Linked DNA regions of Teredinibacter purpureus. The protein of the gene in region 1 interacts with the protein of each later gene in a pairwise test. Links are inferred from orthologs where the notes say so. Each region holds a gene or a part of one and is shown in the gene's direction. Other genes may lie near its edges.

The links.
Region 2: the proteins of rlmN (region 1) and ftsZ interact in binary tests that used the Escherichia coli proteins (3 or more experiments, as listed by UniProt). The link is inferred for Teredinibacter purpureus from one-to-one orthologs.
Region 3: the proteins of rlmN (region 1) and H5647_RS04390 interact in binary tests that used the Escherichia coli proteins (3 or more experiments, as listed by UniProt). The link is inferred for Teredinibacter purpureus from one-to-one orthologs.

The regions. Positions count from the first base shown.
Region 1 is NZ_CP060092.1:2,901,949-2,907,011, forward strand. The notes cover bases 1,435-4,289. They hold rlmN (23S rRNA (adenine(2503)-C(2))-methyltransferase RlmN), read left to right. Parts: upstream 1,435-2,186; coding sequence 2,187-3,392; downstream 3,393-4,289. Other genes in these bases: H5647_RS12760 (glutathione peroxidase), read right to left, coding at 1,435-1,443; ndk (nucleoside-diphosphate kinase), read left to right, coding at 1,732-2,157; pilW (type IV pilus biogenesis/stability protein PilW), read left to right, coding at 3,425-4,213; H5647_RS12780 (helix-turn-helix domain-containing protein), read left to right, coding at 4,252-4,289. Outside these bases: putative Fe-S cluster assembly protein SufT, read left to right, coding at 1-380; H5647_RS12755 (SufE family protein), read left to right, coding at 380-811; more of H5647_RS12760, read right to left, coding at 883-1,434; more of H5647_RS12780, read left to right, coding at 4,290-5,063.
Region 2 is NZ_CP060092.1:2,245,689-2,250,834, forward strand. What follows is about bases 1,304-4,241. They hold ftsZ (cell division protein FtsZ), read left to right. Parts: upstream 1,304-2,161; coding sequence 2,162-3,322; downstream 3,323-4,241. Other genes in these bases: ftsA (cell division protein FtsA), read left to right, coding at 1,304-2,085; lpxC (UDP-3-O-acyl-N-acetylglucosamine deacetylase), read left to right, coding at 3,882-4,241. In the rest of the region: H5647_RS09720 (cell division protein FtsQ/DivIB), read left to right, coding at 1-791; more of ftsA, read left to right, coding at 859-1,303; more of lpxC, read left to right, coding at 4,242-4,796; H5647_RS09740 (M23 family metallopeptidase), read left to right, coding at 5,081-5,146. UniProt on the Escherichia coli protein: Essential cell division protein that forms a contractile ring structure (Z ring) at the future cell division site. The regulation of the ring assembly controls the timing and the location of cell division.
Region 3 is NZ_CP060092.1:1,013,978-1,019,136, reverse strand. Bases 649-3,599 are described here. They hold H5647_RS04390 (DEAD/DEAH box helicase), read left to right. Parts: upstream 649-1,424; coding sequence 1,425-2,774; downstream 2,775-3,599. Other genes in these bases: H5647_RS04385 (polysaccharide pyruvyl transferase family protein), read left to right, coding at 3,183-3,599; H5647_RS04395 (DUF3010 family protein), read left to right, coding at 982-1,428; H5647_RS04400 (N-acetylmuramoyl-L-alanine amidase), read left to right, coding at 649-665. Outside these bases: more of H5647_RS04400, read left to right, coding at 1-648; more of H5647_RS04385, read left to right, coding at 3,600-4,520; H5647_RS04380 (ISL3 family transposase), read right to left, coding at 4,758-5,159. UniProt on the Escherichia coli protein: DEAD-box RNA helicase involved in the assembly of the 50S ribosomal subunit at low temperature. Exhibits RNA-stimulated ATP hydrolysis and RNA unwinding activity. Acts before DeaD.

The DNA.
Region 1 (5,063 bases):
TTGATGGTACTGATGCCGATGCCTTGGGGCTCGAAAAATACGAGCTCACTTTTGCACCACCACAAAGCGATGCCATTGATGAGGCTCAAGTGTGGGAAGCTTTGGAAACTGTGTACGACCCTGAAATTCCCGTTAATTTACGCAGTTTGGGTTTAATTTATAATGTTTCAATTGATAAAGAGACAAAGAGTGTTTCTATCGATATGACATTAACGGCGCCCGCCTGTGGTATGGGGCCAGTGCTTGTAGGCGATGTGAAATATCGAGTGGGTATGGTGCCGAACGTTACCGACGTTAGAGTATCCCTTATTTTCGACCCTCCATGGCATAGGGATATGATGTCTGAGGAAGCGCAACTTGAAACGGGAATGTTTTTTTGATGACACTCTTGCAGAAAAATCCTTTTGGTAGCGCTATAACGGTCGAAGATATTGTAGATACCCTTAGCTTTTTTGATGGTTGGGAGGATCGCTATAAATATATTATCGATTTAGGTAAAGAATTGCCGGCTATGGAAGACGCTAAGAAAGACGATGCGCATTTGGTGAAAGGGTGTCAAAGTCAGGTGTGGATCGATTCCGAAATCATTGATGGCTGTATGTGGTTTCAAGCCGATAGTGATGCGTTTATCGTAAAGGGCTTACTTGGCTTGGTTATGGCCGCCTATAACGGTAAAAGCGTTGAGGATATTTTGGCGTTTGATATTAATGCGTATTTTGAGCAGCTCGGCTTGCTTAAACATTTAAGCCCAACGCGAGGGAACGGGCTTAAATCGATGGTAGAGCGTATTCGTTTCGAAGCCGCTAATTAATACGGTTTACCTTAAAAACCTCTGCCCATTTGCGGAGAGGTTTTGGCGGTTATAAAGCACTCTGTTGTGGTTTAAAGTGCTTTAATCAGTGCTTTTTCTAAAGCTGAATCTGTAGGTTCGGTATTGCTACCAAAGCGTTGTATCTGTGAGCCGTCGGCTGACACTAGATATTTGTTGAAATTCCAGCTGGGCTTGCCAGCCTGACGATTTAACCGTGTGAAAACCTCGTTAGCATCGTCGCCTCGAACGTGTGTAGGGGCAATCATACTGAATGTCACCCCATAGTTTTTATAGCAAATAGAAGCGGCTTCCATTTCGCTTTTTGCTGCTTGCTTAAAGTCGTCTGATGCAAAACCGACTAATTCGACACCTTCCTTTTTGTATTTTTGGTAGAGAGCTTCTAGGCCTTTAAACTGGCGGGTGTAGCCGCAGTGGCTCGCTGTATTGATTAATATCATGGGCTTGCCGGTATAGAGATCGCATAGGTTTAAGGTGTCATTGCTGTGTAGTTTTTTAAAGGCGTGGTCGAAAAGAGCAGGGCAGCTTTGCTCAGCTTGGGGGGCATCGGCCGCGCTAACGCTGGGTGCTATGCTCAGTGTTAGCGCGAAAAAGAGACGTTGTAATCTTGTCATGTAAGGTATTTCCCTGCAAAAAGCTGCTAAGTAGAATTTCATAACCATTTTGAGATGGTAGTATTTATACGCAGACCATACGCTTACGGATGGGTGAGTCAACTGATTCTCGAGCGGCGAGTGATCTTGGCGATAGGCTGTAACGCTGCGCTGACGTGTTCGATTTGATGCGATACATACTATTTTGGGTGTGATCTGCGTATAATTTCACTGTCTAGAGGCTTTAACGCTCCCTTCGATATTGGTGCAGGGAGTATTGAGTAGAGAGTATATTAAGGAGAATTAAGGATGGCGATAGAAAGAACTTTATCCATGATCAAGCCAAATGCAGTAAAAAATAATGTAATTGGCCAGATTTATATGCGATTTGAGGCGGCAGGCTTAAAAATTGTTGCTGCAAGATTAATCCATATGGACGATGAGATTGCCGGCGGTTTTTATGCAGAGCATAAAGAAAAGCCATTTTTCGGCGAATTGGTAGAATTTATGACGTCTGGACCGACGTTTGTACAAGTCTTAGAAGGCGAAAGCGCGATTGCATTAAACCGCGAGATTATGGGAGCTACCGACCCTTCAGAGGCGGCGGAGGGTACCATTCGTAAAGATTTCGCTACTTTGAAGGGCGAAAATGCTGTGCATGGCTCCGATAGTTCAACATCGGCAGTGCGTGAAATTAATTACTTCTTTAAAGAAGACGAAATATGCCCGCGATAAAGCGGGTGTAATCTGAGGTATATCCATTAGTGAGTAGTGAGCAATCTTCAGTTCCTGTTGTACAAAGTACAGCCGAAACACCCGATAAAATTAATCTGATGGGAATGACACAAGGGCGCCTCGAGGCGTTTTTTGAGTCTTTGGGCGAAAAGAAATTTCGCGCGACCCAAATATTAAAGTGGGTTCATCAGCTCGGAGTCACAGACTTCCAGCAAATGAGCAATATCAGTAAAGTGCTCCGTGAAAAGCTAGCGTCTATAGCGGTCATAAGTGTTCCTGAGGTTATTCAGCAACTCGACTCCGCCGACGGCACGCGTAAATTTTTGGTGAGAGTTGGCGGTGGCAATGCAATTGAGGCTGTCTTTATTCCCGAAGGAGACCGTGGCACGCTGTGTGTGTCTTCTCAGGTTGGCTGCTCGTTAGATTGCAGTTTTTGTGCAACCGGCAAGCAAGGCTTCAATAGAGACCTTACTGCCGCCGAGATTATAGGCCAAGTATGGATTGCGGCTAAATCGTTTGGGCAGTTACAAGAAGAGCCTGTACGTGGCGATCGGCGAGTGACGAATGTCGTCATGATGGGAATGGGCGAGCCATTATTGAATTTTGATAATGTTGTAGATTCAATGCAGCTAATGATGGATGACAACGCATACTGTATTTCAAAGCGTCGCGTTACCTTGAGTACCTCGGGTGTTGTGCCTGCTCTAGACCGCCTGGGTCAGTATACTGATGCGTGTTTAGCAATCTCGTTACATGCCCCTAATGATGAGCTGCGTAACCAGCTGGTGCCACTGAATAAAAAATACCCTATTGCCCAGTTGCTTGACTCTGCAAAGCGGTATATCGAGGGCGTGCCGGATACTCGACGTAAAATCACGATCGAATATACTCTCATTGATCAGCTCAACGATCGGCCAGAACATGCGTACGAGCTAGCAGAATTACTAAAAGACGTGCCTGTTAAGATCAATTTGATTCCTTTCAACCCTTTTTCACTGTCTAATTATAAGCGCGCCAGTAATAACGCTATTCGCCGCTTTCAAACTATTTTGATTGAAGCTGGGTATACCACAACAGTGCGTACCACGCGTGGTGAAGATATTGACGCAGCATGCGGTCAATTGGCTGGGCAGGTTCAGGATAGAACAAAACGCAGTCAGCGTTATAGGTTAGATCATGCCGCGCTAATGAAAGCTGAAGACGGGGTGATTCCCGTTAAAATGATCGATGACTAAACAATAGCTGAGAAATTATAAGGGAGTAGTGCGTGACGAAATGCTGGGAGTTTTCGGGCAAAGCAGTATTGCTAGGCTTTATTTTTGTTTGCGGCTTGAGTGGCTGCGTCACAACTATTGAAAACCCAAAGCCTAAGCGCGATAAGCATGAGGCCTTGGAGGCCAATATTAAGTTGGGGATGACCTACCTCCAACAAGATAAGCGCGAAGGCGCAATGAGATCCTTTAGTAAGGCCTTGGCGTTGGATAAGAAATCAGCGGAGGCTTATCTTGGTTTGGGGTTGTTGCACCAAATGAACGGCGAGCTAGAAGAAGCCGAAGCCAACTTTAAGAAGGCCTTGCGCAATCGTGCCGATTTTTCTCGGGCGAGCATAGAATTTAGTTACGGACGATTGCTTTATGACCAAAAACGGTTAAAAGAAGCAAAAAAAATGTTTGAATCGGCAGGCTCTGATTATGCGTATCCGGGCCGAGCAGAGGCCTTGCTGAATGCGGGGCTGTGTGCGTTAAAATTAGGTGATGCAGTACGAGCAAAAGCCGCTTTTGAGCATAGCTTGAATTTAAACGACCGTTTATCGCAGGCGTCCCTCGAACTGGCCGACGTGGCGTTTTCGGAACGAGATTATGCGAGCTCTAAACGCTATTTGGATCAGTTTGCCAGCCTTACGCGGCAAGTGCCTCGTAGCTTATGGTTGGGAATACGTATAGAGCGTATTTTTGGTAATAAAGATAAAGAAGCAAGCTATGCATTGGCGCTTAAAAACCTGTACCCTTACTCGCAAGAATATTTGGATTACAAGCGCTTTGTTGAGCAAAACTAGAGCCGAGTGTATGGCTAGAGATAAATAAGACTTCAAACATGATAGGCATCGACTCCGAAATTGAATTATCGGCTGAGTATCATCAGCTTCTAGAGCAGGCTAAGCCGGGCGCAGCGCTCAAATTGATGCGTGAGAGCAAATCAGTTGAACTAGCGGATATCGCAACCGACACGCTTATTCCCGCGTGGAAGCTGTCTGATTTAGAAAATGATTGTTATGAAGGGTTGGGTGGGGACACCTTTGTGACCGGCTACATCCGTAAAATAGCGAAGATTCTCGATATTGAATCGGATGATCTAGTTATAGCATTCAACCTACGAGCTGAAATAGGAGCGGAGGACGGCGTAAGCTGTGTAGCCAAATCCGTTGCCAGCAGGCCTCATGGTAGTGGGCCTGTCCAGCAAGCGGTAAGTGTAGAAACAAGTTTGCTTGGTAAATTAAACAAGCTGCCGGGTTTTATTGCGGTGGCGGCATTGCTGCTTGTATGGGTTGGGGCCACACTCTTTTTACCTAGCCCTGTAGCAACATCAGAATCTTTGCCGTTATCGAGTGGCGCTAATACTCAAGAGCCGCTGGTCGATCTACCAGTAGAGAAGGCAGAGGTAACCGTTGATAGTGTAGATAGTGAAGCCGCTGAGTTTGATCACGCTATACCACCTTTAGCGGATTCGTCAGTAGTTTTGCCTGAAGCGCCTTCAGATCAAGCGCTACTCGATAGTTCTACCAGCAGTGTCATCGGGGGCTCAGAAACTACCGATTTACTCGTCTTAACGTTCATAGATGAATGCTGGGTCAAAGTCTCGGATACTACAGGCAAGGTATTGTTTGCGGAAGCGAAGCTGAAAGGGGA
Region 2 (5,146 bases), 660 kb from region 1 along the record:
AGCCACGTCGCGCAGCAAGCGATTCGGTCAAAGGTGCTGTAAAAAAGTCAAAGGGTGATAGCAGTAGTGGCGCTATTTATCCGCGTAGCATGCGTTTTTTGAGGTTTTGTTTTTTTATAGGGTTCAGTGGTTTTGTATTCTATTTTGTGAATTGGAAAGAGCTGTATAGCAAGTTTCAATCCTTGGTTAACAAGCCCGTTGCGAATATTGTCGTCAAGGGAGAATTTACGTACTTATCCCAGAAGAATATTCAAAAGATGGTAATGGACCAAATTAGCAGTAACTTCGTTGATGTTAATTTGGTTGATTTACAGTTGCGATTACAGATAGAGCCTTGGGTTAAATCGGCGAGTGTTCAGCGCAGTTGGCCAGATGGTTTGTTGATTGAAGTGAATGAAGAAAAACCGATAGCCCGTTGGGCTGATGATGCGTTTATTAGCAACGAGGGTGCAGTAATAGTTATTGACGAGAATGTTTCGTTGAGCCATTTGCCTCGTTTAGCTGGGCCTTTAAACGAGAGTTTGGCCATTACGCGCACTTATTTGGAAATGACTGAACTGTTTGCAAGTCGAAAATTGGTGCTTACGGGCGTGAATGTAGATGAAACAATGGCGTGGTCTATTAGTTTGAAAAACGGAATTGAAATAGTATTTGGCCAATATGATGTGTTGACCAAGTTACGCAATTTCTTATTGGTATACGATACAAATTTGCAGCCCGACATAGGTCGCGTAAAACGGGTCGATATGCGTTACGAAAGCGGCATGGCAGTGGCCTGGCGACTAGACTAAAAAAGTCCCGATAGGCATATTCGAGCAGCAGACGGTGAACAAATTAAAATAAACGGCGGGTAATTAAATGGCACATTCGAGCGGGGGACGCATGATTGTTGGCCTGGATATAGGGACATCCAAGGTAGTTGCGATTGTAGGGGAAATATCAGCCGAAACAGAACTATCGGTTGTAGGAATTGGTTCGCATAAATCTGTCGGTATGAAAAAAGGCGTGGTCGTCAATATTGAATCGACGGTGCAATCTATTCAGCGCGCGATTGAAGAAGCTGAGTTAATGGCTGGGTGTGAAATTCACTCTGTCTACGTTGGTATTGCGGGTAGCCATATTCGTAGCCTTAACTCTCACGGCATTGTTGCGATCAAAGATCGGGAAGTGTTCGCACAAGATCTTGATCGAGTCATCGACGCAGCCCAAGCGGTTGCTATACCTGCGGACCAGAAAATTTTACATATATTGCCGCAGGAATATTTAATTGATGAGCAAGAAGGTGTTAAAGAGCCGCTAGGAATGTCGGGTGTTCGCTTGGAAGCGAAGGTTCATCTAGTGACCTGTGCCGTAAATGCGGCTCAGAATATTGAAAAATGTATTCGCCGTTGTGGCTTAGAAGTTGAAGACGTCATCCTAGAGCAGTTAGCATCAGCTTATTCCGTACTAACAGAAGATGAAAAAGAATTGGGAGTGTGCTTGGTCGATATTGGAGGCGGTACTACGGATATCGCAATCTTTACCGAAGGCGCTATTCGCCATACGGGTGTAATCCCTATAGCGGGAGACCAAGTGACGAATGATATTGCAATGGCATTGCGAACACCCACGCAATACGCAGAAGAAATTAAGATAAAGTATGCTTGTGCACTTGCAAAATTAACTGGAGCCGAAGAAACAATAAAAGTACCTAGTGTTGGCGATAGGCCTGCACGAAACTTGTCCAGGCAAGCCCTCGCTGAAGTGGTAGAACCGCGTTATGACGAACTGTTTACACTCGTGCAGTCAGAGTTGCGTCGCAGTGGGTTTGAGCATTTAGTTGCAGCAGGTATTGTTTTAACGGGTGGCACCTCAAAAATGGAAGGTGTTATTGAGTTAGCAGAAGAAATATTTCATATGCCCGTACGGTTAGGGGCACCCACTAATATTAGTGGGCTGAAAGATATTGTTGATAATCCTATTTACTCGACCGGCGTAGGTTTGCTCATTTACGGTATGCATCAAAATGGCGAGAGTGTATACGGTGCCGAGCAGGGTGAAAGTTTTATTAGTCGGTTGAAATCTTGGTTTCAACGAAACTTGTAATTTAGAAATTTGATGCAGCGAAATTGACGTTGCATTAATGGTAGTCAAAATCAAGGGGATAAAGAGGGGAACTCTTATGTTTGAATTAGTTGATAGTATTCCGCAGAACGCGGTTATCAAAGTTGTAGGTGTTGGCGGCGGCGGCGGTAACGCTGTAAAGCATATGATTACAAACGCTGTAGATGGCGTTGAATTTATATGTGCAAACACTGACGCTCAAGCTTTGAAAGATGTTGATGCAAGAACGGTTTTACAGCTTGGCCATTGCATTACCAAGGGCCTTGGCGCAGGCGCAAATCCACAGATCGGCCGCGAGGCCGCGCTTGAAGATCGTGAACGTATTATCGAGGTGCTGGAAGGCGCTGACATGGTGTTCATTACGGCCGGTATGGGCGGTGGTACTGGTACGGGTGGTGCTCCCGTTGTCGCGGAAATTGCTAAAGAACTCGGTATTCTAACGGTTGCGGTTGTAACCAAGCCGTTTCCGTTTGAAGGGCGCAAGCGCATGGCGATCGCAGATGAGGGTATTAAGCAATTACAAGATCGCGTTGACTCACTGATCACGATACCTAACGAAAAGCTTTTGGCTGTATTGGGTAAAGCTACGACACTTCTTGATGCGTTTAAAGCTGCGAATGATGTGTTGTTAGGCGCAGTGCAAGGCATAGCAGATTTGATTATTCGGCCTGGTATGATCAACGTGGATTTTGCCGATGTTCGCACGGTAATGTCTGAAATGGGTATGGCAATGATGGGAAGTGGCAGCTCGACCGGTGAAAACCGTGCGCGAGAAGCCGCAGAAGCCGCAGTGCGCAGTCCACTATTGGAAGATGTTAATTTGCAGGGTGCGCGGGGAATTCTAGTTAATATTACAGCGGGTATGGATCTTTCCTTGGGCGAATTCACAGAGGTGGGTGATACGATTGAAGAATTTGCGTCCGGCGATGCAACGGTTGTAGTGGGTACTGTAATTGACCCAGATATGTCGAACGAGTTGCGCGTAACGGTTGTTGCAACCGGGTTAGGCGCAGGTGAGCGAGTTCAACAAGCACCACCTACAAAAGTGGTAATTGATAACACGCGCACAGCTGACGGCCGTCCGAATTATAGTGAATTGGATCGTCCTACTATTATTCGAAATACACAGCAGACCAAGGTAGCGCCGGAAGTGGAACCACAGGAAAAAGATTTGGAATATCTCGATATTCCAGCATTTCTTCGTCGCCAAGCTGACTAATTTTTCGTTTTATGCGAGAGAGTATGGCTCAGCTGAATGTGATGTAATAAATGTGATGTGTGGCGGTGAGTTCCCCGCTCTTCTTCGGCGATGCCGGAGAACACATGGATGTGGCTGCCTCAACAGGCTCAAACTTGCAGCAGCCATGGGGTTCCCCCATGGCTGCGCACTATAGGACGTTATCTGACGTGCGCTCTATGTTTGAAGTAGTTTGAAGGTGTGAAGTCGATTGAAGATATAATGACGGGCCTAATTTATCTTAATTTGGCGCGTTAGCGCTCAAAATTTGACGTAATACGACGTTTGATCTAGCAAAAGTGGTAACCTCAACATCGTTCAGGAGAGAGGTTCACGCTGAACCGAATGGGCTCTCAATAGTCTGAAATAGAGTCTTTTTATATCGCTCGAGCTTGGATCGGTATTATCGAGATTACCCCTGAACAAAAGTATGAATAGTAGCGGTCAATATTGGTTAAATAATGGTCAGATAGGTTGGTTTGGCGTATGCGTTCTGTTATTATGCGCGCCGCTTTCCAGCCTACCTTTGAGACACGATTGAATGATAAAGCAACGAACACTGAAAAATGAAATCAGAGCGACCGGTGTTGGTCTACACACAGGACAAAAGGTGTATTTAACCCTGCGTCCCGCACCGATTGATGCTGGTATCGTCTTTCGACGAGTGGATTTAAGTCCCGTTGTAGAGATTGAAGCTAAGGCTGAAAATGTAGGGGACACCACACTTTCTACTACGTTAGTAAATGGTGACGTTCGCGTCTCTACCGTTGAACATTTACTTTCTGCAATGGCCGGGCTCGGTATCGACAACGCCATTATTGAAGTGAGTGCTGACGAAGTACCTATTATGGACGGCAGTGCGGGCCCATTTGTATTTCTAATTCAGTCCGCGGGTATCCAAGAGCAGGCTGCCCCTAAGAAGTTTATACGTATTAAGAAAAAGGTAGTTGTGAGAGACGGCGATAAAGAAGCCGCTTTCCTACCTTTTAATGGTTTTAAGGTTACTTTTGCAATTGAATTTGATCACCCTGTGTTCAAAGGGCGTAAATTAGATGCTACCGTAGATTTTTCAAGCACATCGTTCGTTAAAGAAGTTTCACGTGCACGTACTTTCGGTTTTATGCATGAAATAGAATATTTACGCTCCAAAGGGCTCGCCAAAGGTGGAAGTGTCGATAACGCTATTGTGGTCGATAAGTATCGAATTTTAAACGATGATGGTTTGCGCTATGAAGATGAGTTTGTAAAGCATAAGGTTCTCGATGCTATCGGCGATCTTTATCTGCTGGGCACCAGCTTAATAGGCGAATTTAAAGCGTTTAAGTCCGGTCATGGTTTGAACAATAAGTCGCTTAGAGAGTTGATCAAACAGAAAGACGCGTGGGAAGTGGTGACCTTTGAAGATGATGAAGAAGCGCCTATATCCTATGTAAAGCCTTTGATGGCGGTTTCATAGCCTGCAGGCTGTTGGTCAAATTTACGAAATTAAGAATAAAAAAGACTATAATCCGTATCCAAAATGCATATGGAGTTGATGTTTCGTGGTTAGGTGTGCCATAGTTCGGTGCAATAGTTGACCGACTGCATCTGATGGACGAGTGGGCTTGCCAGTTTGCTCGCCGTGCACAACTATTAATATAAAGTGACGGAATCACATAGTATTCTCTGTCTCTGGTAATGCAATCTTCCAGAAACGAATACGTCAATCGTAACAACAGGCACCAGCGTGCAGATTAATCGATGAAAATAATCGTAGTGAGTAAGCGCCACGGTAGCACCCGCAGTTTTACGCTGGGTGGTTGGACG
Region 3 (5,159 bases), 1.9 Mb from region 1 along the record:
ATATTCTAACGGAAGAGGCACGCCCCGAAACACAAAACCTGCGCGCATGGGCTATTCAAAATATAAACGCTCACGCCGCCGTTAAACTCGACGACAACACCATTGATGAATTGAAATCGGAGACGATGCCAACGGCCACTCCGGCCATCACTCACACAACCGGCGAAACGTCTAACTTTACCATCCCCGTTGCGCCGCGGGATATTCGCTATATTATCATTACCGATTCCGAAACACCTTCCATGCGGGCACTTAAAAATATGATGGTAAAACCAAAGGCAGAGGCCTCTTACCATTACATTATTGGCGTGGACGGCACCGTAGAAAAGATGATTGAAGAACACAATATTGCATGGCACGCGGGGCGTAGCCAGTGGAACGGTGAGCACGATCTCAATGCGGTGTCGATTGGCATCGGCCTCGTTCACCTCTCCAGCGCTGACGGTGATAACTGGATGCGACTCGCCTCCGATCACCCCGCCGTAGGCCCTCACTACCCTCACGCCCAACTCGACGCATTAACGAATTTGTTAGGCCTGCTCGCCAAGCGCTATGCTCTCGCCCCGGAAAATATCATTACCAAACAAGCGATAGCGCCGGATCGCAGCCGTACCGATTTATACGGGGCGCCAATGGCGGCAATTCGCGCCACGCTGCGCCCTTAAAACGCGGTACGCTTGCAACCACCTTGCTTACGCTGTAACCCATCACCGAGGTGGCGCAGGCGCACAACGCTTCCCCACGACTATCATCAAAATCTATCGGGTAACCACTTAATCGCAGCGCTTAACACGCCCACTCTCCTATACTGACCGTAATCTTGGCCACGTCATCCCTGTTGCCAAGCAAGGCCAGCCGCATCAAACGCATCCCTTCAATGCTAAACCCCAGTGGATTCTGTATTATGCGCGCAATATCCTCCTATTTGCGGTGTCGTGCGCACAGCGCGCTAACCCCTCGGCCAAAATCAAAGGTTTAATTATGAAAGTGTGCGGAATCGAAATAAAAGGTAAAGAGGCGGTTATCTGCCTACTCAGCAGTAATAACGGCCTGTTTGAAATTGGCGATTGTCGCGCTCGCAGCCTCGTACTCAGCGATGCCGATACCGCCGAAGGCCTGCTGGCCTTCCAAGCAACTTTGGCCAAACTCGTTGAAGACTACCGTATAGAAAAAATCGTGATTAAAGAGCGCATGAAAAAAGGCAAATTCGCCGGTGGCGCCGACGGCTTTAAGCTAGAAGCCGCCATTCAGCTTATAGAAGGCCTTTCCGTTAGCCTTATTTCCGCTACACGTATAAAAGAGCTGCTAAAGCTAAAACCTTTACCCATATTATTTGCCGACACCGGACTTAAAATGTTTCAAGAAGCCGCTTTTAAAACCGCCTACGCGGCACTTATAGACACCAGCGAAAGTAGTCCCACCCTATGAGTGAATTCACCGAGCTTGGCCTACACCCTTCTATTGGTAGGGCCTTGGATAAACTTGAGTTTACCGAACCCACCGATGTACAGGCTAAGAGTATCCCCGCCGCGCTTACAGGCCGCGATCTCATGGTCTCGTCCCGCACCGGTAGCGGAAAAAGCGCCGCGTTCATACTGCCCATGCTCCACCGTTTTTTGCATAACCCACAACCGCACTCCTCTACCCGCGCCTTAATATTAGTGCCTACCCGCGAATTGGCACTGCAAACGGCCAAAGCGTTCGCGCAATTTGCCACCTTCACGCACCTTAAAATTGGCATTGTAATGGGTGGTGAATCATACCGGCATCAGGTTTCTACACTACGCCGTAACCCCGAGGTACTGGTTGCCACACCCGGCCGCCTCGTTGAACATATCAAGAACAACAATATCGATTTTTCCGATATTGAAATGTTAGTGTTGGATGAATCCGACCGCATGCTCGACATGGGGTTCAAGGACGCCATGGCTACCATCTCGGAGGCCTGCAACCCCGCGCGTCAAAACCTATTATTTTCGGCCACCCTAAAACACAAAGGTATTGGCAGCATAACCGAGCACATGTCAGACCCGATCCGCATACAAATTGATAGCCTCCAAAGTGGCCACGACAACATTACCCAGCAGCGTGTACTCGCCGACGACGACCGCCATAAAGAACAATTAATTGCGCAGTTAATACAAGAAGAAAACGCCGAACGCGTTATCGTTTTTTGCGCAACGCGCCTGCAATGTCAGAAAGTCAGTAACATTTTGCGAGCTAAAAAATTGATCTCGGAATATATACACGGGGAAGTGGCGCAAAGTGATCGAAAACAAGTATTAAACCGTTTTAGAGACGGCAAAATTCAAGTGCTCGTCGCTACCGATGTCGCGGCCCGTGGCCTGGATATTCACGACGTAGACTTGGTCGTAAATTTCACCATCGCCTTCTCGGGCGACGAACACGTTCATAGAGTAGGGCGCACCGGGCGCGCCGACAAAGCAGGGCTCGCCATTACCTTGGTTAACGCCAAAGATTGGAATGCAATGTCTAGCATAGAGCGCTATTTAAAAATTCGCTTAGAGCCACGCAAGGTAAAAGGCCTAGAGGCTGACTATACAGGCCCCAAGAAACTAAAATCATCGGGCAAAGCGGCCGGTACCAAGAAAAAGAAATTAAAAACAGTCGCGGGTAAGAACGCCAAGAAAGTAGCAGCAAAAAAATCGGCCTCCGCTAAACCCGCAAAAATAAGAAAATCGCCAAAAGACCGCGTAGTGGCGCCACTGGGCGATGGCTCCTCCCCCTTGCGACGCAAGAAAAATACTGATTAAGCCCCCTCTTTAAGCCCCTTCTCTATCGCGCTGCCAGTCTTTCACCTTAGGTATCATACACCTTGAATACTACAGGGGCTGGCGCGCGAACAGCTCACCGCTAAATCCTCTATATTCTCTTTCATTTTAGCCCGCGTAGAAACGAATAAACCTATAACTAGAACGCTGCCTAGTGGTTAAGGTTTCTCGTTATCATCTTCAATAATACAACGTACTACGCTCCATTATTGCGCTTATGTTTACAGGTTATAACGCTCCCCGAGCGCAATAAATAATTAACCTAACAAATAATCTTCTTTTGTGACTTTATAAAACCCTAGTTGACTTATCAAGGTGCTACACTCGCCGCTTGTTAGACTTCGGATTACCACATGTTTTTTCTACAAGCCACTCTTAGTAAGCACTATTATGGATACTGTAAATGAAACCCCTCTCACTATAGGCATTTTCGGAACCTACGGTTTCGGCAATATGGGAGACGCGATGGTTGCTGATGCAACTATCGCTGGTTTAAAACGCTGCCGCCCCAATGCCCATATTATTGGCATTTGTCAGCAACCGGTTAACGTACATAAACGACACGGAATAGATGCCATTTCCATATTCAGGAAATATATACAGAATACAGATTACACCCCAACCAACAGCGATCCACCCACACCGCGCTTATTCCAGTTTACTATTGCCTCATTACGTGATCGCGTAATTGTCACCATCAAATCTTTCCCCATTCTGTTCAAAACACTTAAAGCATTAGCCTTTACCGCTCACTTCCTGTTTAATTTATTACAAGAAACTTATTTTTGCCTTACCATTTTCAAACATTTACGCAAAATCGACCTTCTAGTTATCGCCGGCTCTGGTCAGCTAAATGATGAATGGGGAGGCGCGTGGCGATACCCTTTCGCGTTATTTAGATGGTGCTTGATTGCTCGCCTTACAGGATGCAAAATTGCTTTTATGAGCGTTGGAGCGGGCGCTATAACCCACAAGGCCTCCCGCCTTTTTTGTACTTGGGCCATAAAACTTGCACATTACAAATCTTTTCGGGACGCCAATACACTCGAAAAAATCATTGGCTGGGGTGTCATTGGGGCACAGTGGGTACCCGATATGGCATTCTCCGTGCAAATAGACGAGCGGGTTAAAGCGCTAGCCGTATCGACCTCGCCAGCAGCCGTGTGCATAAACCCCATTTCCTTCGGCGACCCCAGAAGTTGGTGCACCCCAAACGCCGCAGCCTATAACCGATATACCCATGAGCTAGCCTTATTTTGCGATTGGTTACTTGAGCAAGGCCATAACCTACACTTTATACCCAACAATATCGATATGGATAACCCAACCATAGACGACATAATTACCCAGCTACACCCAAGAGAAAATATTGCGGAAAAGCTATTCCGCCCCAAAACCGAAACCTATCGAGACGTTTACCACAACATTGGCAACGTAGACTTTGTTTTTGCCAGCCGCTTTCATGGCGTTGTCTTTGCTTTAATGCAAAACATCCCAGTCGTAGCGCTCGCCCATCACTATAAATATGCTGAACTACTAAAAGAAATGGAACAAGAAAAATATGGCTTGAATATAAATACCTTTACAGCCAATCATCTCAAGGCATTATTTTTACAATTGCAATTGTCTGAGACAGAGAACAAGACCGCTATACGCGAAAACGTTAAACATTATCGTGATCTAACGGAAGATCAGTTTCGCTGTATTTCGCGACTATGTATCAGCTAACGCCACCTTCTTTGGTTGGCACTTTAAATACACACAAACGTTCAATAATTTTCAGATGACCATACCCTCCAATGGTTGAGTGATTTTTTTTGTTTTCTCCGAATACCAAAAAATTATGTATTGAAAGCGGGCGGCGCTTAGTTAAGATTGAGCGCTCAGTTTCTCGAACACCCACACCACCGCTTGAACCAAGAAAAACAACACTGTATATTAAAGGGCCTTCCCCTATTCGGGTGGCTAGATTTCTGGCATCAGGTCCAGCCCGCCGAGATGAAATAAAATTGCAGCCTTAAAACGGGCCTTATGCCTAAAACCTTTCGCTTTTACTTTTAGCATTTTTATGCTGCTATTTATACTTTCTGCACCAGCATTATTCTTTTTATTTACGATGGCGTTTATTATCCCCCATAGATTCTTCTTTATGCTTTTAGCTACCGATTTTATAGGATTGAGGCGGCTTCTTATCGCCCAGCTGTACCATTGCTTCCAAGCTTCTTCAGCCCATATACGATCATCATAATTCCAGAGTTCCATGGCATACTCCTTTATCGCCCATGCGCGTGCAGTCTTCTTTGCTACAACGCTTAATGTTGAAATCTGTACAGAATGAATATCCTTTAGATTTTCACGTGATCTCAG